DNA from 4 places in the Streptomyces sp. NBC_01320 genome. Region 2 is predicted to be linked to each of the others. Evidence: riboswitches for the same ligand, from Rfam matches in the RefSeq annotation. Region 2 holds a riboswitch; each other region holds the start of a gene.
What was found. Region 2 has a riboswitch for cobalamin ahead of OG395_RS44995 (ABC transporter substrate-binding protein). Riboswitches for the same ligand answer to the same signal wherever they lie in the genome.
Positions count from the first base shown of each region.

Region 1: another riboswitch for cobalamin. It lies ahead of OG395_RS21595 (ribonucleoside-diphosphate reductase subunit alpha); the one in region 2 lies ahead of OG395_RS44995 (ABC transporter substrate-binding protein).
Region 3: another riboswitch for cobalamin. It lies ahead of OG395_RS38695 (cobalamin biosynthesis protein); the one in region 2 lies ahead of OG395_RS44995 (ABC transporter substrate-binding protein).
Region 4: another riboswitch for cobalamin. It lies ahead of OG395_RS11130 (CbtB domain-containing protein); the one in region 2 lies ahead of OG395_RS44995 (ABC transporter substrate-binding protein).

Region 1 is NZ_CP108390.1:4,792,278-4,799,083, forward strand. It holds gene mctP (monocarboxylate uptake permease MctP) at 1-320, shown strand, start outside; gene OG395_RS21575 (N-acyl homoserine lactonase family protein) at 394-1,104, opposite strand; gene OG395_RS21580 (GNAT family N-acetyltransferase) at 1,283-1,798, shown strand; gene OG395_RS21585 (RNA-guided endonuclease InsQ/TnpB family protein) at 1,814-3,031, opposite strand; partial or broken gene tnpA (IS200/IS605 family transposase) at 3,106-3,492, shown strand; adenosylcobalamin-variant (AdoCbl-variant) riboswitch at 3,652-3,751, shown strand; gene OG395_RS21595 (ribonucleoside-diphosphate reductase subunit alpha) at 3,908-6,304, shown strand; gene OG395_RS21600 (ribonucleotide-diphosphate reductase subunit beta) at 6,304-6,806, shown strand, end outside.
Region 2 is NZ_CP108390.1:9,907,627-9,914,432, reverse strand. It holds gene OG395_RS45020 (DUF4097 family beta strand repeat-containing protein) at 1-352, opposite strand, end outside; partial or broken gene OG395_RS45015 (helix-turn-helix domain-containing protein) at 550-834, shown strand; partial or broken gene OG395_RS45010 (PRC-barrel domain-containing protein) at 1,123-1,443, shown strand; gene OG395_RS45005 (ABC transporter ATP-binding protein) at 1,555-2,349, opposite strand; gene OG395_RS45000 (FecCD family ABC transporter permease) at 2,346-3,440, opposite strand; gene OG395_RS44995 (ABC transporter substrate-binding protein) at 3,437-4,504, opposite strand; cobalamin riboswitch at 4,541-4,728, opposite strand; gene OG395_RS44990 (beta-ketoacyl-[acyl-carrier-protein] synthase family protein) at 4,810-6,033, opposite strand; gene OG395_RS44985 (acyl carrier protein) at 6,030-6,290, opposite strand; partial or broken gene OG395_RS44980 (acyl-CoA dehydrogenase family protein) at 6,406-6,806, opposite strand, start outside.
Region 3 is NZ_CP108390.1:8,507,683-8,514,488, forward strand. It holds gene OG395_RS38685 (putative cobaltochelatase) at 1-1,705, opposite strand, end outside; gene OG395_RS38690 (cobyric acid synthase) at 1,842-3,428, opposite strand; gene OG395_RS38695 (cobalamin biosynthesis protein) at 3,425-4,405, opposite strand; cobalamin riboswitch at 4,553-4,683, opposite strand; gene OG395_RS38700 (hypothetical protein) at 5,042-5,275, opposite strand; gene OG395_RS38705 (inorganic phosphate transporter) at 5,288-6,577, opposite strand.
Region 4 is NZ_CP108390.1:2,360,051-2,366,856, reverse strand. It holds gene OG395_RS11145 (DUF6131 family protein) at 1-134, opposite strand, end outside; gene OG395_RS11140 (Asp23/Gls24 family envelope stress response protein) at 347-841, opposite strand; gene OG395_RS11135 (histidine phosphatase family protein) at 1,139-1,717, opposite strand; adenosylcobalamin (AdoCbl) riboswitch at 1,844-1,992, shown strand; gene OG395_RS11130 (CbtB domain-containing protein) at 1,996-2,214, shown strand; gene OG395_RS11125 (CbtA family protein) at 2,244-3,017, shown strand; gene OG395_RS11120 (GNAT family N-acetyltransferase) at 3,085-3,648, opposite strand; gene OG395_RS11115 (tetratricopeptide repeat protein) at 3,965-4,321, opposite strand; gene OG395_RS11110 (pirin family protein) at 4,487-5,452, shown strand; partial or broken gene OG395_RS58255 (transcriptional regulator) at 5,815-5,880, shown strand; partial or broken gene OG395_RS11100 (RidA family protein) at 5,953-6,181, opposite strand; gene OG395_RS11095 (lamin tail domain-containing protein) at 6,560-6,806, shown strand, end outside.

The DNA of each region.
Region 1 (6,806 bases), 5.1 Mb from region 2:
GGGCCGTCGGCATGGTGTACGGCACGCTCGCCGCGTACGGAGTGGCGAGCCCGACCCAGGCGCACTTCGGCGGATCCTCGAAGGAGATCCCGGGGATCGGCGAGATCGGCTACATCGGTCTGACGGCGTTCGTGCTGAACGCCGTGGTGACCGTGGTGCTGACGTTCGTCCTGAACGCGGTGAAGGCCCCGGCGGGCGTCGACGAGACCTCCCCGGCGGACTACACGGCGGACGCGGGCGACCCGGGCGTCCGGGTGGAACTCCCGTCGGCCAGGCCCGAGTCGAGCCCGTCACCCGACGCGAGCCCGTCCGCCGGCTAGAAGACTGCTGAAAATCTTGTCGAAGGGTCCAGTCCTGTCCTGGGTAGCCGGGTATCGCCTGGGGTGGATGTTCTCAGCCGCTCCGACGGGGCGGCTCCCAGACCGAGCAGTCGTGTGCGAAGAGCACGCGTCGGGGGTCGAAGTCGGTGAGCCGCTCCAGCCATCGTTGATAGGTCGGAAGCGGCTGCTCCAGACCCTGGAGCGTGGCCTGGCGGGCAAGGTGATCCGACGCGAAATGGGACGCGAAGTCGTGCGCCTGACCGGCGAGGACCACCGTCCCATCGCTCTCCCTGACCACCAGCGACTGGTGCCCGTCGGTATGCCCGGGGGTCGGAATGATCCAGACTCCAGGCCAGACCTCGGCTTCGCCGCCGATCTCCTCGTAGGTCGCACCGGGGAAGTCGATGAGTTCGTCAATCGTGTAATCGCCTTGGCGAGCAGTGGCCAGCTCCACGGCCTGCACCAGGATCGGCTTTCTGGCCAGCAAGGGGTTCCCGCCGCAGTGGTCGAAGTGAAGGTGGCAGTTCACGACCAGGGAGACATCCGCGAGGGTGACGCCGACCGCCGCGAGGGCGCCCTCCAGCGGCCGTCGTTGAGGGCGGTAGTGGGCCTCGGCCTCGGGATCGGCGGATCCGACACCGGTGTCAAAGAGGATCAGTCCTTCATCGCGCCGCACCAAATAGGCGAGCACGGGTTCAACCCGCGGCTGAGGGCCGCCGGTCTCGGATGCAGGTCGGACGAAGTACCCCAGGTCGAGTCGATGCACCGCTGCGTTCCGCTCCATCCGGTCATGATGGCGCACCGTTGTGTTCTTTCCGGGTTGTCCACCGACAGCGGACACGGCGGGCTCACAGCGAAAACAGCTGGCCTGAGCAGCCGTCAGCGTTAGGGCCTTTCGTCTGGATCAGGCCCGATCCGGAAGACAGTCCCTGGTTCCCTCGCCGGTACGGCACACCCCCGGCATGGACCTGTTGATCCGCCCGATCACCCCAGCGGAACACACCGCCCTCGGGGAGATCACCGCCCACGCCGACCTCGACGACGGTCTGCTCGACTTCGGCGCCGACGATCCGTATCTCGAAAAGCTCCGGGCCGTGCTCCGTCGCGTCGCCGAGGCCGAGGTGTTCGTCGCCGTCGGTGCCGACGGCACGCTCCTCGGCGGAGTCACGTATGCACCGCCCGGCAATACGTGGGCTGACGTCGCCGGCCCCGACGAGGCCGAGTTCCGGATGCTCGCCGTCGCACGGGAGACGCGCGGCCTTGGCGCCGGCGAGGCGCTCGTACAGGCCTGTATCGACCGGGCTCGCGGCACGGAAGGCATCGCGCGGCTCGTCCTGTCGACGACGCCGGCCATGCTCGCGGCCCACCGGGGCTACCGCCGCCTGGGCTTCGTACGGACTCCGGAGCGCGACTGGGATCCCATTCCAGGTCTCCCGCTGCTCACGTACAGCCTGAGCCTGTCAACTACCCGTCGCTGAGGCGATGGGCTTGCGTTACGCGACATCACTGGCGGTGATGCGTTGTCCGCGTTCAGCCGTCCGCCGTGGAGGCGGGACGGCAGGGGCCGTTGACGGGGCCCCGCGTCGCCACAACGTCCACGCGCGGGCGCGGATGTTGCGGGAGCCGTTCCGGTCGGCGTGATCAACGAATCCGCACGACCGGCACACGAACCGGGCCTGGGAGACCCGGTTCGCCTTGTCGATGTGCCCGCACTGGGCGCAGGTGCGGGAGGTGTACGCCGGGTCGACGTACACCACCGGCACTCCTGCCCGGCGGGCCTTGTACACGATGAACTCTCCCAGCTGGGCGAAGGCCCAGGTGTGGAGCGTGGCCCGTTGGGGCTTGCGAAGCCGTACCCTCGCCCGGATGCCCGTGAGGTCTTCCAGGGCGATTCCGCGCGAGGTGCGTTCAGCCTCGGCCGCGATATGTTTCGCGATCTTGTGGTTGATGTCCCGGGCCCGCCGCGCGTCCTTGCGGCGCCGCCGTACGGCGCGGCGCATGGCGGACTTGGTGTTCTTCTTCTGCAGCTTGGTGCGCAGCTTCCGGTCGCGGAGCCGCATGCGGTTGAGCTGCCGTCCGGCCATGATGCGGCCGTCCGAAGTGGTGGCGATGTTCACGATCCCCAGATCAACCCCAAGGAAATCCACCGGATCGGTATTCAGTTCCGCTTCGGGCACCTCGCAGGTCGCGACCAGGTACCAGGAGCCGTCCCGGCACACCAGATCCGACTCACCCTTGCGATAGCGGGCGAGGGTGGCCAGCTGCTCCGTACTGCCGGTGAACGCGACTCCCTTGACCCGCCCGGCAGTCGTCCAGATCGAGACGGTGCGCGTGTCCATCTGCCAGGACAGCATCCGGTCGTCATAGGGCTGGGCCGCATGGGACCGGAAGGAGACCGGCTTGCCGGTGGTCTGGCGGTGGCGCTTCGTGCCGGGCCTGCCGAGGTTCCCCGCCCGCAGGTTCGCCTGCAGCGTGGTGTACGCGTCGCAGGTCTTCTTGATCACGTGCTGGGCGGCCTGCGCTCCCAGCCCCCACCGCTCCTTCACCTCGGCGTAGGTGTGCTCGCGCAGCGCGAAGTTCCGGAACGTTTCCCTCTCGAACGCAACCTCACTCGCCCACGAGGCTGCCTCGTTGCAGGCACGCAGGGTCGCCTCAAGTGCCGCCGCCTGCACGGACGTCGGTAAGAGCTTGACCTGCACCACCAGCTTCACCCGGCCAGACTAACGCCCAAGATTGACCCACGTCCTGAGATTAGGCACTACACACCGATATACACGGAGGAAGAATGATCATTCATACCCTGCACGCCCACTTGGTCTTCATCCCCACATACGGCGGGGCGTGTTCACCGACGAGATCCTGATGCGCTGCGCGCAGGTCATGGGGGACGTGCGAGCGGACTTCGGTACCACGCTGGTCGAGTTCAACGGCAAACAGGACCAAGTACGTTCATCTCCTGGTCCACTACTCGCCCAAAGTCGCGCTCTCCGAACTCGCCGGCTGCCTCAAGGACGCCTCCACTCGCCACCTCCGACAGGACTTGCCCGACCTCACCCACAAGTACCTGTGGGGCCAGCACTTCTGGTCACCGTCCCGCTTCGCCCCGTCCTGCGGCGGGGCACCCCTGTCCCTCATCAAGGAGTACATCGAGCAACAGAAACGACCCACCTGACCTTCGAAACTGTTCCAGCACTCCGCACCTACGAGCCACGGGAAACAATTCCTCCCGGGCCCAAGCATCGGGACTCCTTGTACGATCATGCTGAACCCGTACGACACAACATGTGGGGGCCGCCTCATCGGGCGGCCCCCACATGTATGCTCGTGCTCGCTGTCGCCGCAGGGAAATCCGGTGCGAATCCGGAACTGTCCCGCAACGGTGTATTCGGTGCCCCTTTGCGCACCCTGAAAGTCCGAGGACCTGCCGACAGCGCGTCCGGCTCGACCGATCCGGACGCCCAGACGTCCGGGCCTCGCGGATGGGCCGGTGGACGCCGCACGCAGTGCTGCCCTCCTTCTTCGGGCATGCCTCCGCGCGGCTGCCCCGCTCCCCCGCCGGCCCCGAGCCGAGCGAGGGAGAGCACCACGTGACCATCGCGCCAGCCGATCCGGCTTCAGTCGCCGAGTCCGCGGGAACCACGAACGACGGACCCGGTACCGCACTGCTGCGGACCCTGACCGACCTCACTGCCGATCTGCCCGACACCGACCCCGGTCGCGTCGCCGCCGCCGCGCTGCGCGGCCGCAACGCCGCGTCGGACGAGGCGGAGTTGCGCGCGCTGGCCACCGAGGCCGCCGCGGGTCTGATCGCCGAGGACCCCTCGTACTCCCGGCTCGCCGCCCGCCTCCTGACCCGCACCATCGCGGACGAGGCGGCCGGTCAGGGCGCGCTGTCGTTCTCCGCCTCGGTAGCCGTCGGCCACCGCGAAGGTCTGATCGCGGACCGCACGGCCGCGTTCGTGGCACTCCACGCGGCCCGGCTCGACGCGCTGGTCGAGCAGTCCCTCGCCGACGGCGCCGACGACCGGTTCGGCTACTTCGGGCTGCGGACGCTGCACAGCCGCTATCTGCTGCGCCACCCGCTCACCCGCCAGGTCATCGAGACGCCGCAGCACTTCATGCTGCGCGTCGCCGCCGGTCTCGCCGAGGACGAGTCGGTACGCGCACTGGACGAGGTCGCCTCGCTGTACGGCCTGATGAGCCGCCTCGACTACCTCCCCTCCTCCCCCACACTCTTCAACTCCGGCACCCGGCACCCGCAGATGTCCTCCTGCTATCTGCTGGACTCGCCGCTGGACGAGCTCGACTCGATCTACGACCGCTACCACCAGGTGGCGCGGCTCTCCAAGCACGCGGGCGGCATCGGCCTGTCGTACTCCCGGATCCGCGCCCGCGGCTCACTGATCCGCGGCACCAATGGGCACTCCAACGGCATCGTGCCGTTCCTGAAGACGCTCGACGCCTCGGTCGCCGCAGTGAACCAGGGCGGCCGCCGCAAGGGCGCCGCCGCCGTCTACCTGGAGACGTGGCACGCGGACATCGAGGAATTCCTGGAGCTGCGCGACAACACGGGCGAGGACCAGCGGCGTACGCACAACCTCAACCTGGCGCACTGGATCCCGGACGAGTTCATGCGCCGGGTCGACGCGGACGGCGACTGGTCGCTGTTCTCCCCCGCCGACGTGCCGGAACTGGTCGACCTGTGGGGCGACGAGTTCGACGCCGCGTACCGGGCCGCCGAGGCCAAGGGCCTGGCCCGCAAGTCGATGCCCGCGCGTGAGCTGTACGGCCGGATGATGCGGACGCTCGCGCAGACCGGTCAGGGCTGGATGACGTTCAAGGACGCCTCCAACCGGACGGCCAATCAGACGGCCGAGCCGGGTCGCGTCGTCCACTCGTCGAACCTGTGCACCGAGATCCTCGAAGTCACCGACGACGGCGAGACCGCCGTCTGCAACCTCGGTTCGGTCAACCTCGGTTCGTTCGTGGCCGACGGCGACATCGACTGGGAGCGGCTGGACGCCACCGTCCGTACCGCCGTGACGTTCCTCGACCGGGTCGTCGACATCAACTTCTACCCGACCGAGCAGGCCGGCCGCTCCAACGCTCGCTGGCGTCCGGTGGGGCTGGGCGCGATGGGGCTCCAGGACGTCTTCTTCCGGCTGCGGCTGCCGTTCGACTCCCCCGAGGCCCGCGCGCTCTCCACGAAGATCTCCGAGCGGATCATGCTCGCCGCGTACGAGGCGTCCTGCGACCTCGCCGAGCGTTCCGGTCCGCTGCCCGCCTGGTCAAAGACGCGCGCCGCCCGCGGCGTACTGCACCCCGACCACTACGACACCGAGCTGAGCTGGCCGGAGCGCTGGCAAGCGCTGCGCGCCCGGATCGCACAGACCGGCATGCGCAACTCGCTGCTGCTCGCCATCGCTCCGACCGCCACGATCGCCTCGATCGCCGGGGTGTACGAGTGCATCGAGCCGCAGGTCTCCAACCTCTTCAAGCGCGAGACCCTCAGCGGTGAGTTCCTCCAGGTCAACGCCTACCTGGTGAACGAGCTGAAGCAGCTGGGCGTGTGGGACGCGCGGACCCGCGAGGCGCTGCGCGAGGCGAGCGGCTCGGTGCAGGGCTTCGCCTGGATCCCGGAGGACGTACGGGCGCTGTACCGCACGGCGTGGGAGATCCCTCAGCGCGGTCTGATCGACATGGCGGCGGCGCGTACACCGTTCCTGGACCAGAGCCAGTCGCTGAACCTGTTCCTGGAGACGCCGACGATCGGCAAGCTCTCCTCGATGTACGCCTACGCCTGGAAGCAGGGGCTCAAGACGACGTACTACCTGCGCTCACGCCCGGCCACCCGGATCGCCCGGGCGGCGTCCGGTCAGGCCACGGTCGCCGCTGCCCTTCCCGGACAGCAGGCTTCGGCTCCCGACGCGGACGCGATCGCCTGTTCCCTCGAAAACCCCGAGTCCTGCGAGGCCTGCCAGTAATGAGCTCAACCGACAAGAATCTGCTCGACCCGGGCTTCGAACTGACCCTGCGGCCCATGCGCTACCCGGACTTCTACGAGCGCTACCGCGACGCGATCAAGAACACCTGGACGGTCGAGGAGGTCGACCTCCACTCCGACGTCGCCGATCTCGCCAAGCTGACACCCGCCGAGCAGCACATGATCGGCCGGCTCGTCGCGTTCTTCGCGACCGGCGACTCGATCGTGTCGAACAACCTTGTGCTGACGCTGTACAAGCACATCAACTCCCCCGAGGCGCGGCTGTATCTGTCGCGGCAGCTCTTCGAGGAGGCCGTGCACGTCCAGTTCTATCTGACGCTGCTCGACACGTACCTGCCCGACCCGGACGACCGCGCGGCCGCGTTCGACGCGGTGGAGGAGATCCCCTCCATCCGCGAGAAGGCGCAGTTCTGCTTCAAGTGGATGGATTCGGTCGAAAAGATCGAACGGCTGGAGACGAAGGCGGACCGCCGACGCTTCCT
Region 2 (6,806 bases):
TGACCGAGCCCTGCGCGCCCTCGAAGGCGACGTCGCCGAGCCGTCCGACGCCCCGGAACTCGGCGTCGGCCGCCTTCGCCTCGATGCGGGAGCCGGCGGGCAGCTGGACGGTCACCTCGATGGATCCGGAGCTGCCGAGGATCCGGTTCTTCGCCGAGGCCTCGATCCGCAGGACGCCGTCGCTGTATTCAACCGTGGTCTGCTCCGCCGCCTTCACGTCGCGGCCGTGCGAAGCGTCCGCGGGCAGGACCTCGACCGCGGTGTCGGCCCGGTCGGCGGCGATGAACCGGACGCGCCCCGCGGGGATGTCGAGGACGGCGGAGATCGGGGCGGGGGTGTCGAACTTCTGCATGGTGCTCTCCTGTCGACTCATTGTTTCTGACATCGGAAACGCTACGTTGCATTCATGAATCCATCAATACACTCGTTGCGAACTAGCAACATAGATGCAGGTGAGGCTCAATAATCGTTGCAATGGTTTTGAATCTAATGCAATGATGGCCAAGCAGCGCATTGCAATGGATTGACAATGAACGCAATGCCGGAGGCGTGAGGAAGCGCCGGCAGATCGCGCTGGGGCCGGCCGACGGCCTCCCCTACGCGGAGATCGCCAGACGTCTCGACCGCCCCACCTCGACCATCACGCGTGAGGTGATGCGGAACGGCGGCCCCACCGCCTACCGCGCCGACCTGGCCTACCGCGCCGACCTGGCCCACCGCGCCGACCTGGCCCACCGCGCCACCGAACGCCGCGCTCACCGGCGCAGGCAGGCCGCGCCCCGGGGACCGGAGGCGCCCACGCAGTCCCACGGAGGCGACGCCGAGGCCAGGCGGCCTCGTTCATGCCGACCGGTGCGGTCGGCGCGCCGTTCGGCCGGGCCGCCCGGGTGCCCGTCCACAGTCCCACGTACGCCTTTTGTCATGGCCTCACTCGAATGGTCCAACGCCGGGCTGTTCCCCCAACACCACCGGCATCGCACGCTGACGTCCCGGATGCGACGGGCCACGGTTCCGGGCCGGGAAGTTGCATCGCCCATCCGGGTGAGGCGCGATGGAAGCCGGACGTGCCGTCCTCGGTGGAGCCGACCACAGAACGCGCGCCCGGGCGAGGAGGAACCGGTCATGGGAGCCGCTGACGGTTTCACGGATTCCAAGGAGCTCGACGGCCTGACGGTGTACGACCCCAGGGGCGAGAAGGTCGGCACCGTGGGGCGGGTGTATCTCGACGACGCCACCGGCAGACCGGACTGGATCACGGTGAAGACCGGCCTGTTCGGCATGAAGGAGAGTTTCGTGCCCCTGGAGGGCGCTCGCCGGGTCGGCTCCGATCTGCACATCCCTCATCCGAAGGACCGCGTGAAAGGCGCCCCGAGAGTGGACGCGGATGCGCATCTCTCCGTCTCCGAGGAGGAGGAGCTCTACCGTCACTACGACCTCACCAGGTGAGTTCCACGGCCGGTCCCGGCGCCCCGGGCAGGCGCGGCTCCCGGGAGCGGACAGGCCAGGGGCGGGCCCGCACCGTGCCGGGGTCCGCCTCCAGTTCCGTACGTGCGGCTACTCCGCCCGTCCGGGCAGAAATCGCACCGAGGGCCGCCCGTCCGGGCCGTCCTGGGTGACCACCGCCCGTACCCGGTACACGTCCGCGATGAGTTGCTCGGTGATCACCTCCGCCGGGGTACCGGCGGCCACCACCCGCCCCTCCTTCATGACGACGATCCGGTCGCAGAACATCGCGGCCAGATTGAGGTCGTGCAGGGCGATGACGCCGGTGACGGGCAGCGAGGTGACCAGGGACAGCAGCTCCAGCTGGTGCTGGATGTCGAGATGGTTCGTCGGCTCGTCCAGCAGCAGTTCACGTGGCTGCTGCGCCAGTGCGCGGGCGATCTGGACACGCTGGCGCTCGCCCCCGGAGAGCGTGTGCCAGGACTGGTCGCTGCGTTCGGCGAGTCCGGTGCGTTCCAGCGCCTCGCGTACCGCTTCGTCGTCCGCGCGGCTGGGCGCCGACCAGGCGCGGCGGTGCGGAATGCGGCCGAGCCCGACGACGTCCCGGACGCGCAGCTCGACCTGGGTGTCGGCGTGCTGGTCGACCACGGCGACCCGCTGCGCGACGGTGCGCCGGCCGATCGCGGCGAGCGGTTCGCCGTCGAGCGTCACCACGCCCGCCGACGGCGCGAGGACCCCCGCGAGCACCCGCAGCAGCGTGGACTTGCCCGACCCGTTGGGGCCGAGGAGTCCGACGGTCGCGCCGGGCGGGGGGACGAGGCAGACCCCGTCGAGGACGAGACGACCGCCCGCCTCCCGGGAGACCCGCTGGGCGCGCAGACCTGCGGCGGTGCCGGTGGATGTCATGTGGTCCTCCGGGTGCGGTACAGGACCGATACGAACGCGGGTACGCCGATGAGGGCGGTGACGACGCCCACCGGCACCTCCTGCGGGTCGAGGACGGTCCGGGCGAGCGTGTCGACCCAGACCAGGAACACCGCCCCGGCCAGCGCGGTGACCGGTAGCAGCCGCCGGTGCCCGGAGCCGGTGAGCGCCCGGGCGGCATGGGGCAGCACCAGTCCGACGAAGCCGATGGCGCCCGCCGAGCTGACGAGCGCGGCGGTCAGCAGCGCGGTCGTGCAGAGCAGCACGATCCGGGTGCGGCCGACGTTGACTCCCAGTGCGGCGGCCGCGTCCTGACCGAAGGCGAAGGCGTCGAGCGTACGGGCGTGGCCCAGACAGATCAGCAGGGTCACGACGAGCACGGTGAAGCAGACCCACACATCGGTCCAGCCGACCCCGCTGAGCGAGCCGAGCAACCAGAACAGCACACCTCGGGTCTGCTCGGCGTCGGCCGAGGTCATCACCACGAAGGAGGTCAGCGCGGAGAACAGCTGCATCGCGGCGACGCCGGAGAGGACCACCCGGTCCGTCGTACCGCCGAGGGTGTGGCTGAGCAGCAGCACCAGGGCGAACGAGCAGAGCGCCCCGAAGAATGCCCCGGTCGAGATCGACACCGCTCCCCCGCCCACCCCGAGTACGACGACCACGACCGCGCCCGTCGATGCCCCGGAGGAGACGCCGAGGACGAACGGGTCGGCGAGCGGGTTGCGGAGCAGGGACTGCATGACCGTGCCGCACACCGCGAGCCCGGCGCCGCACACGGCGGCGAGCAGAGTACGGGGCATGCGCAGGTTCCAGATGATGCCGTCCCGGATCGGGGTGAGCCGCGAGTCGCCCACCCCGAGATGGGCGGCCACCGCGGACCAGACGTCGGCGACGGAGATCCGGGCGGGGCCGATGGTGACGGCGACGGCAACGGACAGCGCGAGCAGGGTGACGCCCGCGGCCCACAGCACGCCGTCGCGCAGCCCCCGCGTGCCACCGGGCCTACGGTGCGTATCGGTTCCGGGTGCCTGCTCCGTACGTACCGCTGCGACCCGTTCGGTGTCCGTCACCCGGCGAGCCCGAACGTCCGCAGCCCGGCGGCGACCTGTTCCAGACCCTCGACCGTCCGGATGGACGGGTTCATGGCCTGGCCGCTGAGGAGCACGTACCGCTTGTGCCTGACGGCGTCCATGTTCTTCGTCGCGGGATTGGACTCCAGGAACTCGATCTTCTTCGCGGCGCTCTCGGCGGTCTGTGCCTTGCGCGTCAGATCGCCGATGACCAGGACGTCGGGGTTGCGGTCGGCGACGGTCTCCCAGCTGATCTGCGGCCATTCCTCATGGGTGTCGTCGAAGACGTTCTTCGCTCCGAGCTCCTTGGTGATGACGCCGGGTGCGCCGCAGCAGCCCGCCAGGTACGGGGCCTTGGAGTCGGAGAACCAGTAGAGGAGGGTGGCGTCGGAGACGTCGATGCCGTCGGTGGCCTTCTTCACCCGCTCCCGCAGCCGGGCGACGAGCTCGTCTCCGCGCTGCTGGACACCGAACACCGCGGCCAGGTCGCGCACTTCGCCGTAGACGCTGTCCATGGTCAGTGCTTCGGTACGCGCTCCGTCGCCGCCGCCGCTGTTGTCCTTGCCGGTGCAGTCGGCGGGCGACACGTAGGTGGGGACACCGAGCTCCTCGAACTGTTCTCGGGGGGCGACGCCGCCCTTGGCGAGGGTCGATTCGAACGAGGCGCTGACGAAGTCGGGTTCCTGGTCGAGGACCTTCTCCGACGACGGCCGGTTCTCCGAGAGACGTGGCACCTTCGCGTTGGCCTTCTCCAGCCCCTTCATCACCGGGTCGGTCCAGGTGGCTGTGGCCGCCAGCCGGTCGGCGAGGCCGAGGGAGAGCAGGATCTCCGTCGATCCCTGGTCGACGGAGACGGCGTGGTGCGGTGCGGCTGCGACGGTGACGGTGCGGCCGCAGTTCCTGAGCGTCACCGGATAGCCTTTTCCACCAGCTGACTTGGCTGTGGAGTCGTCGGTCCCTCCGCCGCACGCGGTCAGCAGGAGGAGTGCCGCCGCGAGCAGGGCGGCGGCGCGGACAGGGCTGGCTATGGACGGCACGGAGTCCCTCTGCGTCTCAGGGCCCATGCGCGGAGCCCGGTGTACGGAGTGCTGCCGCCCGGTACCGGGCGGCAGGTGCCAGCAGGTCTTCGGACTCGGGTTCCTTCGGACGGGACGCCTTCCCAGGACATCCGTGGATGTCCCAGTGGCCGTGGCCCCGCCCGTCCCCCTCACCGCTGCGCGTCAGCTCCGGATTCGCACCGGATTCCCTGACCCCTACGTGGAGTTTGACTGGCTTTGGCAAGCTATCACGCTGCCCCGCGCGGCTGGTCGGCGGTGTGGTGGGGCCGCAGGCGCCCCGGCCGTCCCGCCCCGGCCCGCTCCCCCCATGCCTACGGGCGCTGGAGGGCGACCACGGCGTTGTGGCCTCCGAACCCGAAGGAGTGGCTCACGGCGCGCCGGACGGGCCGGTGGCGAGGCTGTTCGGTGACGCAGTCGATGTCGAACTCGGGCGCCGGGGCTTCCAGGTTGGCGATCGGCGGTACGACGCCGCGCTGCAGCGTGAGGATCGTCAGCCCCGCCTCGATGGCTCCGGCAGCCCCCATGCAGTGGCCCAGTACCCCCTTGGGGGCGGTGACGGGTGGCCGGTGCGGGTAGGCCCGGCTGATGAGAGCGGCTTCCGTGGCGTCGCCCAACGGTGTCGACGTGCCGTGCGCGTTGACGTGTTCCACGTCCTCGGCCCCCCAGTCCGCGTCGCGCAGCGCGGCCTCGACCGCGGCCCGGGCGACGGCGCCGGACGGATGCGGACTGGTGGGATGGTGGGCGTCGGTCGTGGCGCCCGTCCCGGCGAGCAGCGCCCGCGGGACCGCTGCCCGGGCCCGTGCGTCGTCCGCCCGTTCCAGCACCATGACGGCGGCGCCCTCGCCCATGACGAGACCGGCGCGGTCGGCCGCGAAGGGCCGGCAGAGGCGGGCCAGGTCGCCGTCCCTCGTCGCGGCGGCACCGGACCGGGCGAATCCGGTCATGGCGACCGGGAAGACGATCGACTCGGTGGCTCCGGCGATCGCGAGGTCGCACTGCCCGGTGACCAGCAGGTCCCGGGCGACGGAGAGCGCGGTGACCCCGGACGAACAGGCGGTGCACGGCGCCAGGCTGGGACCGGTCGCCCCCATCCGGATGGCGATCTCCGCAGCGGGCATGTTCGGAATGGTGAGGAGAATCCCCGCCGGTGAAGTGGCCCCCGGTCCGCGCCGGTCGAGGGCGACGGCCTGTTCGGTCAGGCCCGCGGAGCCTCCGCTGCTGGTGCCGACGACCACGGCGACCCGGCTGCCGTCCCAGTCGGCCGGGTCCAGTCCGGCGTCCGCGACCGCTTCCCGCGCGGCGAGGACGGCGAACTTGACGTACCTCCCCATCCGGAAGGCCGCACGGCCGCCGACCGCCTCGTCCAGATCGATGCCGGAGACCGTGCAGGCGAAGTCGATCGCGCAGCCTTCGAGCTCGGGGACGGTGCGGGCCGGTGAGACCCCGGCGCACACCCCGTCCCAGGTGGTGTCGGTGTCGTTGCCGACCGGGGTGATCATCCCCAGGCCGGTGACGGCGACGGCAGGCCTGTTCATCGGGCGTTGCTCATCGCGGGGTCGCCGCTCACCGCAGCATCGATGAACGTCGTGATGTCGGCGAGGGTGGCGTCCTTGTAGAGCTTGTCGGAGTCGGCCTCGACCCCCAGCGTCTCCTTGATGATGACGGCGAACTCGGCGACGGCGAGGGAGTCCATCTCCAGGCTGTCCATCGTGGAACCGGGAAGGATCTCGGCGGCGGGCACCTTGAAGGTGTTCGTGAGTACGTCGGTGATCTTGGGGTGAATCGCGCTCATGATCTTCCTCTTCGCTAGGTCGTACAGTTCGCGCACGTCATGCAGGTTCCGGCGATGCCCGGGACGGCGGCACGCACGGTCCCGACGCCGATGTAACTGACTCCCGATCTGCCGGTTACGCCTTGCGGCGAACCGATTCGCCAACGATCATCCGCCGCTTCGTACAGCACCGGGAGAGGACGGATACGGTGCCCCAGTACGCCAGCAGAACGGCCCGGACTCCGAGGGACCCGACCGCGTCCCGTACCCGGCACAGGTGCCCGGCAGTTCGCTCGGCCGAGGCCTTCACCGCTCCCCCTGCGCCCCGGTGGTGTGCCAGGACGCCTCCGGATCGTCGTACGCATCGACGTAGTCGGCGCCTGCGATGGGCCAGTCCGCGAGCACCTCGTCCGGCAGCGCGAAGGACTCGATCAGGGTGGGCAGATGCCCGGCGACGGTGGCGATGAGCTGCTCGACGGCCTCCGGTAGCGTAGTTACCTGATCAACCGTCAGATGGCCGGCGGCGAGCAGATCGCC
Region 3 (6,806 bases), 1.4 Mb from region 2:
CGTCATGTGCCTTCAGCAGCCCGGCCGCGAGGGGAGTGCGCCCACCGGTCGGCAGCGTCTCCAGCCGCGCGGCGGCCGCGTCCACGGACGAGGTGGGCGGCAGTGCCACGTCGGCGCCCCTGCCGCGGAAGGTGATCAGACCGACCTTGTCCCGCCGCTGGTACGCGTCCAGCAGCAGCGACAGCACCGCACCCTTCACGGCGCCCATCCGCTGCCGGGCGGCCATCGACCCGGACGCGTCCACGACGAAAAGAACGAGGTTCCCCTCGCGTCCCTCCCTGTTCGCCTGTCGCAGATCATCCCGCCGCACCACCAACCCGCGGCCCGACCGCCCGCGCGCACGCTGGTGCGGGGCGGCAGCCTGTACGGTCGCGGCGAGATGCAGTTTGGTCAGGGCCCCCTCGGGCCGCCGCGCCCCGGTCGTACGCCCGTGTTCGGTACGCGCCCGGGACCGCCGCCCCGCCGCTCCCTCGCCGAGACCCGGCACGCTCAGCATCTTCGTGCGGAACGGCTCGGCGGCGCGTGCGGGCTGCTGCTCGCCACCATCGGCCGGCCGCCCCTGCGAGGGCAGTCCGGGCGTGTCGCCGTTCCCCGCCTCGGGCTGCGGCGGCGTGTCGGGCCCGTCCTCCCGCGGAGGCTGCCCACCCCCACCCGGCCCGTCCGGATCGGGATCGTCCCCGCCCCCGTCCCCTTCACCGCTGTTCTGCTCCAGAGTGTCGTCGAGCTTGTCCTCGTCGAGACCGGGCGCGTCGAACGGATTGCGGCGGCGCCGGTGGGGGAGCGCGAGCAGGGCGGCCTGCCGGACGTCCTCGGCGAGCACGTCGGTACGCCCCGCCCACGCGGCCAGCGCGGTCGCGGTGCGGGCCATCACGATGTCGGCGCGCATCCCGTCGACCTCGAAGGCCGCACAGGTGGCGGCGATCTGCCGCAACGCACGGTCCCCGAGCACCACATGGGGAAGAAGCGCCCGCGCCGCGGCGATCCGCTCCCGCAACTCCCCTTCCTCCTGGGCCCACCGGGCGGCGAACGCGGCCGGATCGTCGTCGTACGCGAGCCGCCGCCGTACGACCTCGACGCGTTGATCGGTGTCGCGTGACGCGGAGACCTCGACGGTCAGCCCGAACCGGTCGAGCAACTGCGGCCGCAGCTCGCCCTCTTCGGGGTTCATCGTTCCGACGAGCAGGAACCGCGCGGCATGCCGTACGGAGACGCCTTCGCGTTCCACGTACGAGGCACCCATGGCAGCCGCGTCCAGCAGCAGATCCACCAGGTGGTCATGGAGCAGGTTGACCTCGTCGACGTACAGGATTCCGCGATGCGCATCGGCGAGGAGCCCCGGCTCGAAGGCCTTGACCCCCTCGGCGAGCGCCCGCTCGATGTCGAGCGCCCCGACGAGCCGGTCCTCGGAGGCGCCCACCGGCAGCTCCACGGTCCGCGCCGCCCGCGACACGCCGCCCCCGGCCTCGTGGGGACCATCGGGACACGCCGGATCGGGTGACACCGGGTCACACGAGAATCGGCAGCCGGGGACGACATCGACCTCGGGCATGAGCGCGGCGAGCGCCCGCACGGCGGTGGACTTGGCGGTCCCCTTCTCCCCACGCACGAGCACACCGCCGACAGCGGGCGATACGGCGTTCAGCAACAATCCGAGCCGCAGATCGTCTTGCCCGACGATGGCAGTAAAGGGATACGGGGTACTCACAAAGCCTCCTTGACGACGTCATCCATCCGCGGGCCGCGTTCCAGCCCGTCCGGCGTTTGAGGACTGGGGTCCGGGGTGGAGCCCCGGTTACGGGAAGGGGCGGGGCGGGGAGGAAAGCCCGCCGTAGGCGTTCCCCTCACGTCGACCCCCCAGCCACCCCGGGCTCGTCAGCGCGACGTGCACCAGCCACAACACCGCGCCCTCGGGCCGCCGGCACCTCCGGTGCCCCAGGGCCCACGAACGGCAATCCCTCCGGTACCCCCGCCTCGATCAACCGCATCAACGCCCCCGTGTCCGCGTGCTCCTCGATCAAGTCCCCCAGGCGGTCCAGCTGCTCTTCCCGCAGAGCGCCGAAACTCGTGTCCGGCGCCGGCACGAACCGCCGCCCCGCCGCTGCCGCGACCTCCACCAGGAACCGACGCCGAAACGCATCGCTCTCCAACGACCCGTGCCAGTGCGTCCCCCACACCGCGCCGACCCGGCACCCGTCCAGGAACGGCTCGCCGCCCCGCACATCGGCGACCCCGTGGTGGATCTCGTACCCCTCCACCGGCTCCCCGAGCGCCGTACCGACCGGCCGGGCGAGGGTCTTCTCGTGGTCGAACCGGATACGCACCGGCAGCAGTCCGAGCCCGTCGACCCGCCCCGCCCGCGATTCCACCTCGTCCTCGATTTGCTCCGCGAGCACCTGGAACCCGCCACAGATGCCGAGCACCGGACGCCCCTGCGCCGCCCGCCGCAGCAGCGCGTCGGCCAGCCCCCGTTCCCGCAGCCAGGCCAGCGCCCTCACCGTCCCGCGCGTGCCGGGCACGATCACCAGATCCGCGTCGGCCAGCTCCTCCGCCCGGTCCACGAACCGGACCACGACACCCGGTTCGGCGGCCAGCGCGTCCACATCGGTGAAGTTCGACATCAGCGGTACGGCGCACACCGCGACCCGCAGCACGTCCTCTCCGTGCGGCGGCGCGACGACCGACTCGCGTACGGCCCCGCGCAGCGAGACCCGCAGTCCGTCCTCCTCGTCGATGCCCAGGCCGTGGGCGAACGGCAGCACTCCGTACGTCCGTCGCCCGGTCAGCCCGTGCAGCATGTCGAGACCCGGCTCCAGGAGCGACACGTCGCCGCGGAACTTGTTGACCAGATAGCCGGCGATCAGCGCCTGGTCCTCGGCGCTGAGCAGTGCCGTCGTGCCGAAGAACGAGGCGAAGACGCCACCGCGGTCGATGTCGCCGACCACGACGACGGGGAACCGCGCGGCCCGCGCGATCCCCATGTTCACGATGTCGGTGCGCCGCAGATTGATCTCGGCCGGGCTGCCCGCACCCTCGCAGATCACGGCGTCATAGGTGCTCCGAAGCTGCTCCAGGCAGTCAACGACCGTACCGAGCAGGGATTCCTGTCGCCCTCCGTGGTAACCGCGCGCGCTCATCTCGCCCACCGGCCTGCCCATCAGGACGACCTGACTGGACCGGTCGCTGCCGGGCTTGAGCAGCACCGGGTTCATCAGCGCGGTCGGTTCCACCCGGGCGGCCTGCGCCTGCATCGCCTGCGCGCGTCCGATCTCCGCGCCCTCGCGGGTGACGAACGAGTTCAGCGACATGTTCTGCGCCTTGAACGGCGCGACCTTCACGCCCTGGCGCACCAGCCACCGGCAGATGCCTGCCGTGACGACGCTCTTGCCCGCGTCCGACGTGGTTCCGGCGACCAGCAGTCCGCCGCTCATTTCCCGCTCCGTCCCGCGGCCGGACGCCGCCCCGAGGGCGACCACCGTCCCGCGATCAGCCGGCCCGCCGCGCACACGCCGAGGGCCAGCACCCCCACCCGGCGCGACAGCCGCACCGCGCGCTCGATGTCCCCGGTCTCCACCGCACGGCCGGTTGCGCCGTTCAGTACCGGCCGGTGCTCGACACGTCCGCCGTACGCGAGGGTCCCGCCGAGCCGTACGCCGAGCGCCCCCGCGAACGAGGCCTCCACCGGACCCGCGTTGGGGCTCGGATGTCTGCCCGCGTCCGCCCGCCAGGCCCGCAACGCTCGACGCGGCTGCCCCCCGGCAACCACGGCGAGCACGGCGGTGAGCCGGGCACCGGGCCAGCCCACGACGTCGTCCAGGCGGGCCGAGGCCCAGCCGTAGCGCAGATGGCGGGGCGACTTGTGCCCGACCATCGCGTCGAGGGTGTTGACGGCGCGGAAGGCGACGAGTCCGGGCACGCCACCCAGCGCGCCCCACACCAGCGCGCCGACCACCGCGTCCGAGGTGTTCTCGGCCACGGACTCCACCACGGCGCGCGCGATCTGCGGCCCGTCGAGGGAGTGCGGATCGCGCCCGCACAGATGGGGGAGCCGCTCCCGGGCCAGCTCGATGTCACCGGCGGCGAGCGCGCCGCCGATGGCGCGCGCCTCGCGCCCCAGCGAGGTGCCGCCGACGACGGACCAGGTGGCGGCCGCGGTCAGGGCGACGGAGGCGGCGGGACGACGGCGTACAACACGGGCGGCCAGCGCGGCTCCACCTGCAGCGCCTCCGGCGCAGACCAGGGTGTGCAGGGCGCCCCACCCGCGGTGGTCGCGCCACAGACGCCGTTCGACGCCCGCCGCGGCCCGCCCGAAGGCGGCGACCGGATGCCCCCGGCGGGGATCACCGAGCAGCAGATCGCCGATCAGGCCGGCGGCGGCGCCGTACGCGAAGATGCGGTCGGCTCGCACGGCTCAACCGGCCGTACTGCCTCGAAGGACCTTCGTACAGCCGACTCCTGGTGGGAGCGGCACAGAAACGGCGGACGCACGGCAGCCGGGCATGGCGATATGTCCTCACTCAGGGTCCGCGCCCTGGTTCGACGTGACCGGCGGCGAGAGTCTCCTGGCTCCCGGATCCGCAGTTCCCCCGGCCTTCCAACCCGCATGCGCGAGCCGTGACTTCCGGTGTGGGGGACTGCTCCCCGGTGACAGTGGCGGGACCGCGCCGGATTCGCACCGGCTTCCTCTGCTGTCGCCGTAAATGGCTCCGGCAGTCCACCACGCTCCGCGAACGCCCGTCAACCTGGCGTTGACCTGCGGCGGTGCAGTGTGCGCAGACGCACATCGGGCCGGACACACGCGAGGTGCGTCCGGCCCGATGGGAGAGTGCGGGAAGGGGCTCAGAGCCTGTCGGGTGACCTCTGATCGGGCGGCCGCGCCCTGGCACGCACGCTTCCCGCGTTGCCGAAATGTCCTAGTAGCTCCTTCCCCAGGCTCTCGGCTTCGTTCGAGCAGGGGAGACCCCATCCGAGGACATCCCGACGCCTTGGAATCGCACGCACCAGACCGCGTCCGCTATCCGATCGAAGGTCACCCGACAGGCTCTCAGGCGACGATCAGATAGATCCCGTACGCGACCGCGGCCGCGCAGAGCCCGAAGCAGAGGTACGCACCCGCACGGGCGAGCACCAGGGAGCCTCCGGTGGAGCCGCCCTGCGCGGCCGGTTCGGGCTGCTTGGAGAGGCCGACGATGCCCAGGGTGAAGAGGCCCACCAGTGCGACGGTGACGACGAGCGAGACGCCGAAAACGGAGCCGAGAGCTGCCCAGTCGATGTTCATGGTGATCTGTCCTTACACCGTGGCGGGCCGCGCCGGATCGGCGGCGACGGTTCCGGGCTGGGCCGGGATGGTGGTCTTGAGGTCCGTGGTCGTGTCCACTGCCGTGGCGACCGCGGCCGCCCCGGCGGGCGGCGGCGGGGTGACGGCCGCGATGGCGGTGGTGATGACACCGGCCGGTTCGGCGTCCTCACCGGTGGGCGCGACATCGTCGTGCCCGACCGGCTTGCGCCGGGACAGCAGCCAGATCGCTCCGGAGCCCGCGACGAGCAGGACGGCGACGACGGCGACACCCCAGGTGCCCTGCTTGGTGAGGAACTCCGCGCCCGCGCCGACCAGACCCGCGGCCGGCAGGGTCAGACCCCAGGCGACGAACATCCGGGTGGCGGTGGACCAGCGGACCACACCGCCCCGGCGGCCGAGCCCCGCACCCATGACGGCGCCGGAGCAGGACTGGGTGGTGGAGAGGGAGAAGCCGAGGTGCGAGGAGGCCAGGATGACCGTGGCCGCGCTGGTCTGGGCGGCGAAGCCCTGCGGCGGCTTGAGCTCGGTGAGGCCGCTGCCCATGGTGCGGATGATGCGCCAGCCGCCCAGGTAGGTGCCGAGTGCGATGGCCAGACCGGCGGAGACGATGACCCAGACCGGCGGGTTCGAGCCGGGGGACAGGACGCCACCGGTGACCAGGGCCAGGGTGATGATGCCCATGGTCTTCTGCGCGTCGTTGGTGCCGTGGGCGAGCGAGACCAGTCCGGCCGAGGCGATCTGGCCGGCCCGGTAGCCCTTGGCGGTGGCCTTCTCCTGGGCGTCGTTACGGATCCCGCCGCCGATCCGGTAGGTCAGCCTGGTCGCCAGCAGTGCGGCGAGACCGGCGACGACCGGGGCGGCGACCGCGGGAAGCAGCACCTTGGTGACGACGGTGCCGCCGTCGACCGAGGACCAGCCCGCCGACATCACCGCGGCGCCGATCAGGCCGCCGAAGAGTGCGTGGGACGAACTGGACGGCAGGCCGACCAGCCAGGTCAGCAGATTCCACAGAATGGCGCCGACGAGGGCCGCGAAGATGACTTCTGTCCGCAGCCCTTCCTCGTTGATGATCCCGCCGGAGATCGTTTTGGCGACCTCCACCGACAGGAATGCGCCGACGAGGTTGAGAGCGGCGGACATGGCCACCGCCGTCTTGGGTTTGAGGGCACCGGTCGAGATGGTGGTCGCCATCGCGTTCGCGGTGTCATGGAAACCGTTCGTGAAATCGAACACTAGAGCTGTCACGATCACAATCGCGAGTAGCAGCGTGATGTGTTCCATTTACCCAGGCAATCGTTCGACGTCATTGGCACGTGGAACGTAGGCAACCTGGATGAACGGAAGATGAACTGAGCGGGGCCCTGCGGTGACTCCAAACGGAGTTGAGCCGTTCTCTTTGTCGGGCCACCGACAGTCGATGCGGGGCGCAGCGCCCGCCGTGGCCGGATTTCGCCTCTCCCGCCCCCCGTTGCGCCCCGTGATCCGGGGCCGGGAAACCCTCGAAAGGAGA
Region 4 (6,806 bases), 7.5 Mb from region 2:
CCCATCCCGTGGCCGACAGCACCGAGAATCCAGAGGACCGCACCGATCAGCACGAGGGCGACGCCGATGGTCCACAAGATGGAAATTCCGGCCACCATGCCGATCACGAGCAGAATGACTCCGAGGACGATCATTGCGTCCCCCAATCTTTCAGGGCCACTTCCGAGTATGCGCCGGACGGCGTGTCTCGGCGTGGCAGACGACTGCCGTTGCTCGTACTGCCGTCCAGGGCCGGGAATCCCTGGCCGGGACCGCAGTGGATCACACGTGACAGCCGGGGTGTTCCGCGCCGCCGAGGCGGTCCGATGGGCCTTCTCGACCAGGCGCGATCCGGTCCGGCGAACCGCTACGCGACCCGCCTCTCCGGCACCTCCTGTTGCTCTTCCTCGTCGGGCAGCTTCACGTCGCTCACCAAGATGTTGACCTCCACGACCTCCAGACCGGTCATCCGCTCGATGGCGGCGATCACTTCGGTCCGGACGTCGCCCGTGAGCTCGACGATCGAGTATCCGTATTCGACGATGATCGACAGGTCGACCGCCGTTTGGACCTCGCCGACCTCGACCTTGACACCGCTGGTGACGGACTGACCTCCCGCTCCGGGTACCCGCTCCCGCACGGCCCCCATACCGCGGGCGAATCCCCCTCCCATGCCCTGGACTCCGGGCACACCCCGGGCCGCCAGCCCGGCGATCTTCGCCACCACGCCATCGGCGATCGTGGTTCGGCCCCGAGACCCAGGTTCCGTTCGGCGGTTTCCGCCGTGCGGTCCTGCCGCGTGCGTGGCCTCGGATTGCGAGCGCGTGGTTTCGGGCCGGTTCACCTGTGTTTGATCGGTCATGGTCGGTCGCCCTTCCGATGAGAAGGTGGGTTCGAACGCCTTGGCCAGTTTACGTACCATTTGTCCATGTTGCTCGAGCGGTACGGGTGTAGGCGGACCCACGGGCGGGCCCGCGCGGAGAGAGGGGCGGGTGGGCGGACTGCCCCTTCTCGTCCTCCCGCCTTCCTGGGCTCCGCCTCCACGACCGCTTCGGTCTCTCCGTCGGCGGACTCGAACAGGCCGACCGGTCGTCGGGGATGGTGTGACCTGATGCCACCGGCGTGGTGGGCCGGTCCGGTGGTGGAGGCCGACGCCGGATTACGGGACGTCGGCTCCGGTGCTCAGGGACCGCCCGCAGCGCAGGTTCCAGCGGCCGGACCGGCCGCTGAGCTCGGTCAGCGTCAACGGGGCGACGTCCAACCGCCAGAACGTCTGCGGCGGAAGGTCCAGCGCATGCACGATCGCGGCGCGTACCACTGCGGGTTCGGCCACGGCGATCACGCGGCTGTCACCGGCGCCGTCCCGATGCAACGAGTCCAGCCAGCCGCCGACCCGCGTGCACAGGTCCAGCAGCGACTCACCGCCGTGCGGTGCCGCCGAAGGGCCGGACAGCCAGTCCGACACCGCCTCCGGCTCGGCCTCGCTCACCTCAGCCAGCCGCTGCCCGCTCCAGCGCCCCAAGTCCCAGCCACGGAGGGCCGGTTCGGGATCGGACCGCAGCCCCAACGCCTCGGCGGTCCCGGCGCACCGCTCGTCCGTGCCACACACCCGGCGGTCGGCGGCAGGCATCGCGTCCGCGGCCGCACGCGCCCGCCGGACACCGGACGCGTCGAGCGGGGCGTCGCCGTCGAAACGGGCTTCACGCAGCGCCGCGTTGAGCGCCGGTGAGATCAACATCACCTGTACCGTCAACACCGGTGTCAACTCCCTGAACTGTGGCCTCTCGGGTAAGCACACCATGGCATCCGGGCCTCCCGGCCCCGCGGATGGCGCCATGGCGGCGCGTGCCCGCAGGCGGTATGGTCGCGACGAACATGACGACGGTGTGATGGAAGTCCGGTGAGAATCCGGCACGGTCGCGCCACTGTGAACCCGTACCCGTACGGGAAGTCAGACCCGGCACTGTCGTCTCAGGTACCACGATCGGGACGCGTGTTCCCCCAGGAGGTTCTGCCATGGCACAGACTGCTGCCCCCGCAAGCGTCGCAACACCCGCCATCACCCCCATCTCGCTGAAGGCCATTGCCCCGTGGGCGGTCTTCTTCGGCATCCTCATGCTCGTCCTGCTGTACTTCGTCGGCGCCGAGCAGGGTGCCACCGCCGTCATCTCCGGCGAAGGTGTCCACGAGTGGGTTCACGACGGTCGCCACCTGCTCGGTTTCCCCTGCCACTGACACGCTGCGCACCCCAGGGGAACCCGCTCATGAACTCCATATCCGTCAGAGCCCTGCTCGTCCGCGGCATGCTGGCCGGACTTGCCGCGGGCGCGCTCGCTCTTGCCGTCGCCTACTTCCTCGGTGAATCCCGGGTGGACGCGGCGATCGCGCTCGAAGAGGCTCACAGCCACGACCACGGCGGCGGCGAGGAAGTCGTCAGCCGCACGATGCAGTCCACCGCGGGTCTCGCCACCGGTGTCCTGGTCTTCGGCGTGGCTATCGGCGGCATCGCCGCGCTGGTCTTCTGCTACGCCCTCGGCCGCATCGGCAGGTTCGGCCCGAGGGCCACGGCCGCATTGATCGCGTTCGGCGCCCTGCTGACCGTGTATGTGGTGCCATTCCTCAAGTACCCGGCCAATCCGCCGGCTGTCGGAAACCCCGACACGATCGGCCAACGCACCACCCTGTTCTTCCTGATGGTCGCCCTCAGCGTGCTGCTGGCCGTCGCTGCCGTCATCTTCGGCAAGCGGCTGGCTCCCCGCCTCGGCAACTGGAACGCGTCCATTGCGGCGTCCGCCGCCTATGTGCTCGTCATCGGGCTGGCCTACGGCTTCCTGCCCTCGTTCAATGAGGTCGGAAAGGACTTCCCGGCCAGTCTGCTGTGGGAGTTCCGCCTCGCCACCCTCGCCGTTCAGGTCACGCTGTGGACCACTTTCGGTCTGGTCTTCGGCTATCTGACCGAGCGACTGCTGGTGCCGAAGACCGGCACGGTGACGTCCGAGGGCGGTACCACGTCCCATGCGGCCGCCGCTGCGAGCTGAGGCGCCGGCCGACTCGTCGGCCGTATGACGGCAGAACCCGCCGGAGTGTCCCGGCGGGTTCTGCCCTTTATGCGGCGTCCGTCGCGTCGGTGGCTTCAGCCACGTACGTCATCTCCGTTGCGTCCGGCGCCTCCGGCGTGTCCGACCATTCGATGAGGAAGTGCTTCACCCGGTCGTCCGCCCTGACGAAACACATGCCTGCCGCCACCATGACACGCTGGGACGCGATGTTGTCGAGGTCGGCATCGCCCTTCACGGCGGCGATGCCCTCGTCGCGGGCGAGCTCCAGCAGCGCCCGCAGCGCCTCGGAGGCGTACCCCTTACCACGCGCCGCAGGGGTCAGGCCGTAGCCGATCGTCACTTGCCCCTCCGCGTTCGGAGCGCCGTGAAAGCCCACTCCGCCTATGGCGTGTCCGTCCTGGCGGAGGCGGATCTCGTAGGCGCCGAACGGCTGGGGGTTGCCGGTGTCGGCGCAATGCTCCAGGAAATGCCCGGCCCCGGCCGCGTCGCCGTCGGTAGGGTACTCCGGTGCCCATAGGGCCCCTGGCCCCGGACGGCGGGCCACTACGTTCTCCGCCTCGGCGGGACTCAACGGGTGGAGTACGAGTCGAGGTGTCACAAGATCTCCCATGACCCGTCGGACTATCACGGCGGCGAGCCTCGGCGCACCGGAATAATCGGATTCTTTGCTGCCTGAAGGGGTGGGCAGCCGTGCCCTGACCTTCGAGCAGTGCGCGGAGGACCACGTGGCGGCCTTCCGCTGACACGGGCCCCGGTCGACGCCGCCGGCACCTCCCGGGCCGACGCACGTGGACACGGCCCGTCCGCAACGGAGGGCCCGGGCGGCATGCGTTCGCCGACCGGGCCCACCGTCTTGCACCCACAGCGGCCGGGAAGGAGGGCGGGGCTTCCCCGTCGGACAGCGTCCGTCCCGAAGCCTCGCCGTCTCAGCTGCCCATGTCCTCCCCGAAGTCCCCCGACATCGCCGCCGCCATCCTCAGGTGAGGCGTCGCCTCCTCCTGCCGGCCCTGCCGCTCCAGGGTGCGGCCGAGCATCAGCCGCGCATAGTGCTCCACCGGGTCGCGCTGCAGCACCGCCCGCAGCTCCGTCTCGGCCTTGCCGAGCCGCGCCGAGTGGTAATAGGCGCGGGCCAGCAGCAGCCGCGGCGCGACCTGCTCCGGTGCCTCCTCGACCAGTCCGCCCAGGATCCGGGCCGCGGTCAGGTACTCCTTGGCCTCGAAGAACATCCGGGCGCGGTCCCAGCGGTCGGCTGCCGTGCCGAACTCGTAATAGGTGTCGTTCACTTGTCCTCCTCGGTCGCGGCTTTCGGCGATCCGTCGGGCCATGCGTCCCGTCGTTCGCGCAGCCCGCTGTCAGCTTCCACAACACATCACTATGGTTGAACATTCCACCAAACTTTTGGCGTGGGTATCGACCGCCCGCGCCGGCACAGGAATAGGTTGAGCGCCATGAGCAATCTCGATCGCCAGGCCGCACTCTCCGTCTGCGGCGGCCGGGGCTTTGTCGTCGCCGACCCGGTGCGTGAACTCCTCAACCCGCGTCACGTCCAGCTCGGCGAGTCCACCGAGGTTCGCAGGCTGCTACCCAATCTCGGCCGCCGGATGGTCGGAGCCTGGGCCTTCGTCGATCACTACGGCCCCGACGACATCGCCGACGAACCCGGGATGCAGGTGCCCCCCCACCCCCACATGGGCCTGCAGACGGTCAGCTGGCTCCACGACGGCGAGGTGCTTCACCGCGACAGCCTGGGGAGCCTGCAGACGATCCGCCCGCGCGAACTGGGACTGATGACCTCCGGCCGGGCCATCAGCCACTCCGAGGAGAGCCCGAAGCCGCACGCTCGCTTTCTGCACGGCGCCCAGCTCTGGGTTGCGCTGCCCGACGCTCACCGCCAGGTCGAGCCGCACTTCCAGCATCACACCGACCTGCCGACCGTCACCGCCCCCGGCCTCGCCGCAACGGTGATCCTCGGCGAGCTGGACGGCGCCACCTCTCCCGGCGCCGCCTACACCCCGATCGTCGGCGCCGACATCGCCCTGACTCGTGGCGCCCAGGCGCGCCTGCCGCTCGATCCGGACTTCGAGTACGCCGTACTGTCCATGTCCGGCGAGGCGGAAGTCGACGGCGTGCCCCTGCTGCCCGGATCGATGCTCTACCTCGGCTGCGGCCGCACCGAACTCCCGCTGCGCGCCGACTCCGACGCCGGGCTGATGCTCCTCGGGGGCGAGCCCTTCGAGGAGGAGCTCGTCATGTGGTGGAACTTCATCGGGCGGACGCACGAGGACATTGCGAAGGCCCGCGAGGACTGGATGAACAGTTCCCGCTTCGGCGAGGTGAAGGGCTACGACGGTGACCGACTGCCCGCCCCCGAACTCCCGCCCGTGGCGCTGAAACCGCGGGGGAGGGTGCGCTGACCTGGGAAAATGCCAAGTCGGCAGTCCGGTGGGCCCTCTGCGGCGCTCCAGCCCTGCGCCGTCCGGGTGGGGCTGGGTGTCGCATCTCGCGGTGTTCCCTGAAGCGGCGTCCACGATCCGAGGGTGTGGTCGTCCGTCAGCGGCTTCAGCAGACCTTGTGCTGACCCAATGTCGACTTCGCTGATGGCGTGTCAGGCGACGTTTTCACTGGCTGACGTCCGCGATGGGCCGGCCGGCGTGCCGGCCTCGGCGCGATTGCGACTCGACGTCGCCCGGACCGGCTGATTGCTTCACGTGTCTTTCCCGGAAGGCGGCGGGGCTGTCCCGGAGCGGTGGCGGCGCCCCGCCGCGGGACACCAGGGGGCTCAACTATCAGCTACGCGCTCGCCGGCGGCGACGTCGCCGAACTCCGGCGCGCGGCTCGCCGAACCACCCCAGACCGAACTGTCAGCGCGACAAGGTGGGTTGCCGCCCGAACTTCGGCAGTCGGCCTTCAGCCGCAGCTCGATGTGAATACCGACCTCGACGGGAGTGTTGAGGGGGGAGGGCCGCGAGCCGATCGCACTGCGGGGTGGACGCCCTGTCCGCGAGGACTTCGCCGAGCAGCTCGCCGGCGCCATTGATGACGCCGAACTGGCCGGTGAAGTCCGGCGCGGTGTCGACGTATCCGACGGCCTTGACGACGTGGGTGATGCGATCGAGGTGTCCGGCCGACTGCTTCACGGCGGCCGGGCGAGCGTTCGACTCCACTATGCGTGTCTGAATCATGCGGTGCTGTAGCCGTTACCGATGCGTGTCTGCTGGATGGGTGGCTCGCGGGGTGGTGCGTCGGCGTGCGCGGGGGAGCTGGAAAGGCTTGTTCCCGGCTGGGGGCCGGGTGCGTGGATCCGGTATTCGATGTCAGAGGCACGCCCGGTCGGGGTGCGTGATCAATGCATTCGTAAGTTACGGAAATGTCCGGATTAAGTAACGCGAACCGGCGTTGCGGCTTGAGGTGGGGGAGGTGGTCCAGGCTGTGGGTTCTCGGCCTGAGGGGCCGGGATCCGCACCGCGCAGCATGGCCCTTGACCGGGCCCTGGGCGCCCTTACTTGCTTGAGGGGACATCAATGTCTGCTTCTCGTATCGTCCGCCGTATCGCCGCTACTGCTCTGGCGGCCGGTTCCGTGGTCGCCGCGGCGGCGATGCCGGCTGCCGCCGACAGTGGCCACGGGTACGGGCACGGCCGTCACCAGTCGTACTCCACGGTTGTCCTCGGCGACATCCAGTACGACAGTCCCGGTCGTGACGACTGGTCGAACCGCTCGCTGAACGGGGAGTGGGTGGAGGTCGCCAACACCGGCCGCCGCGCGGTCG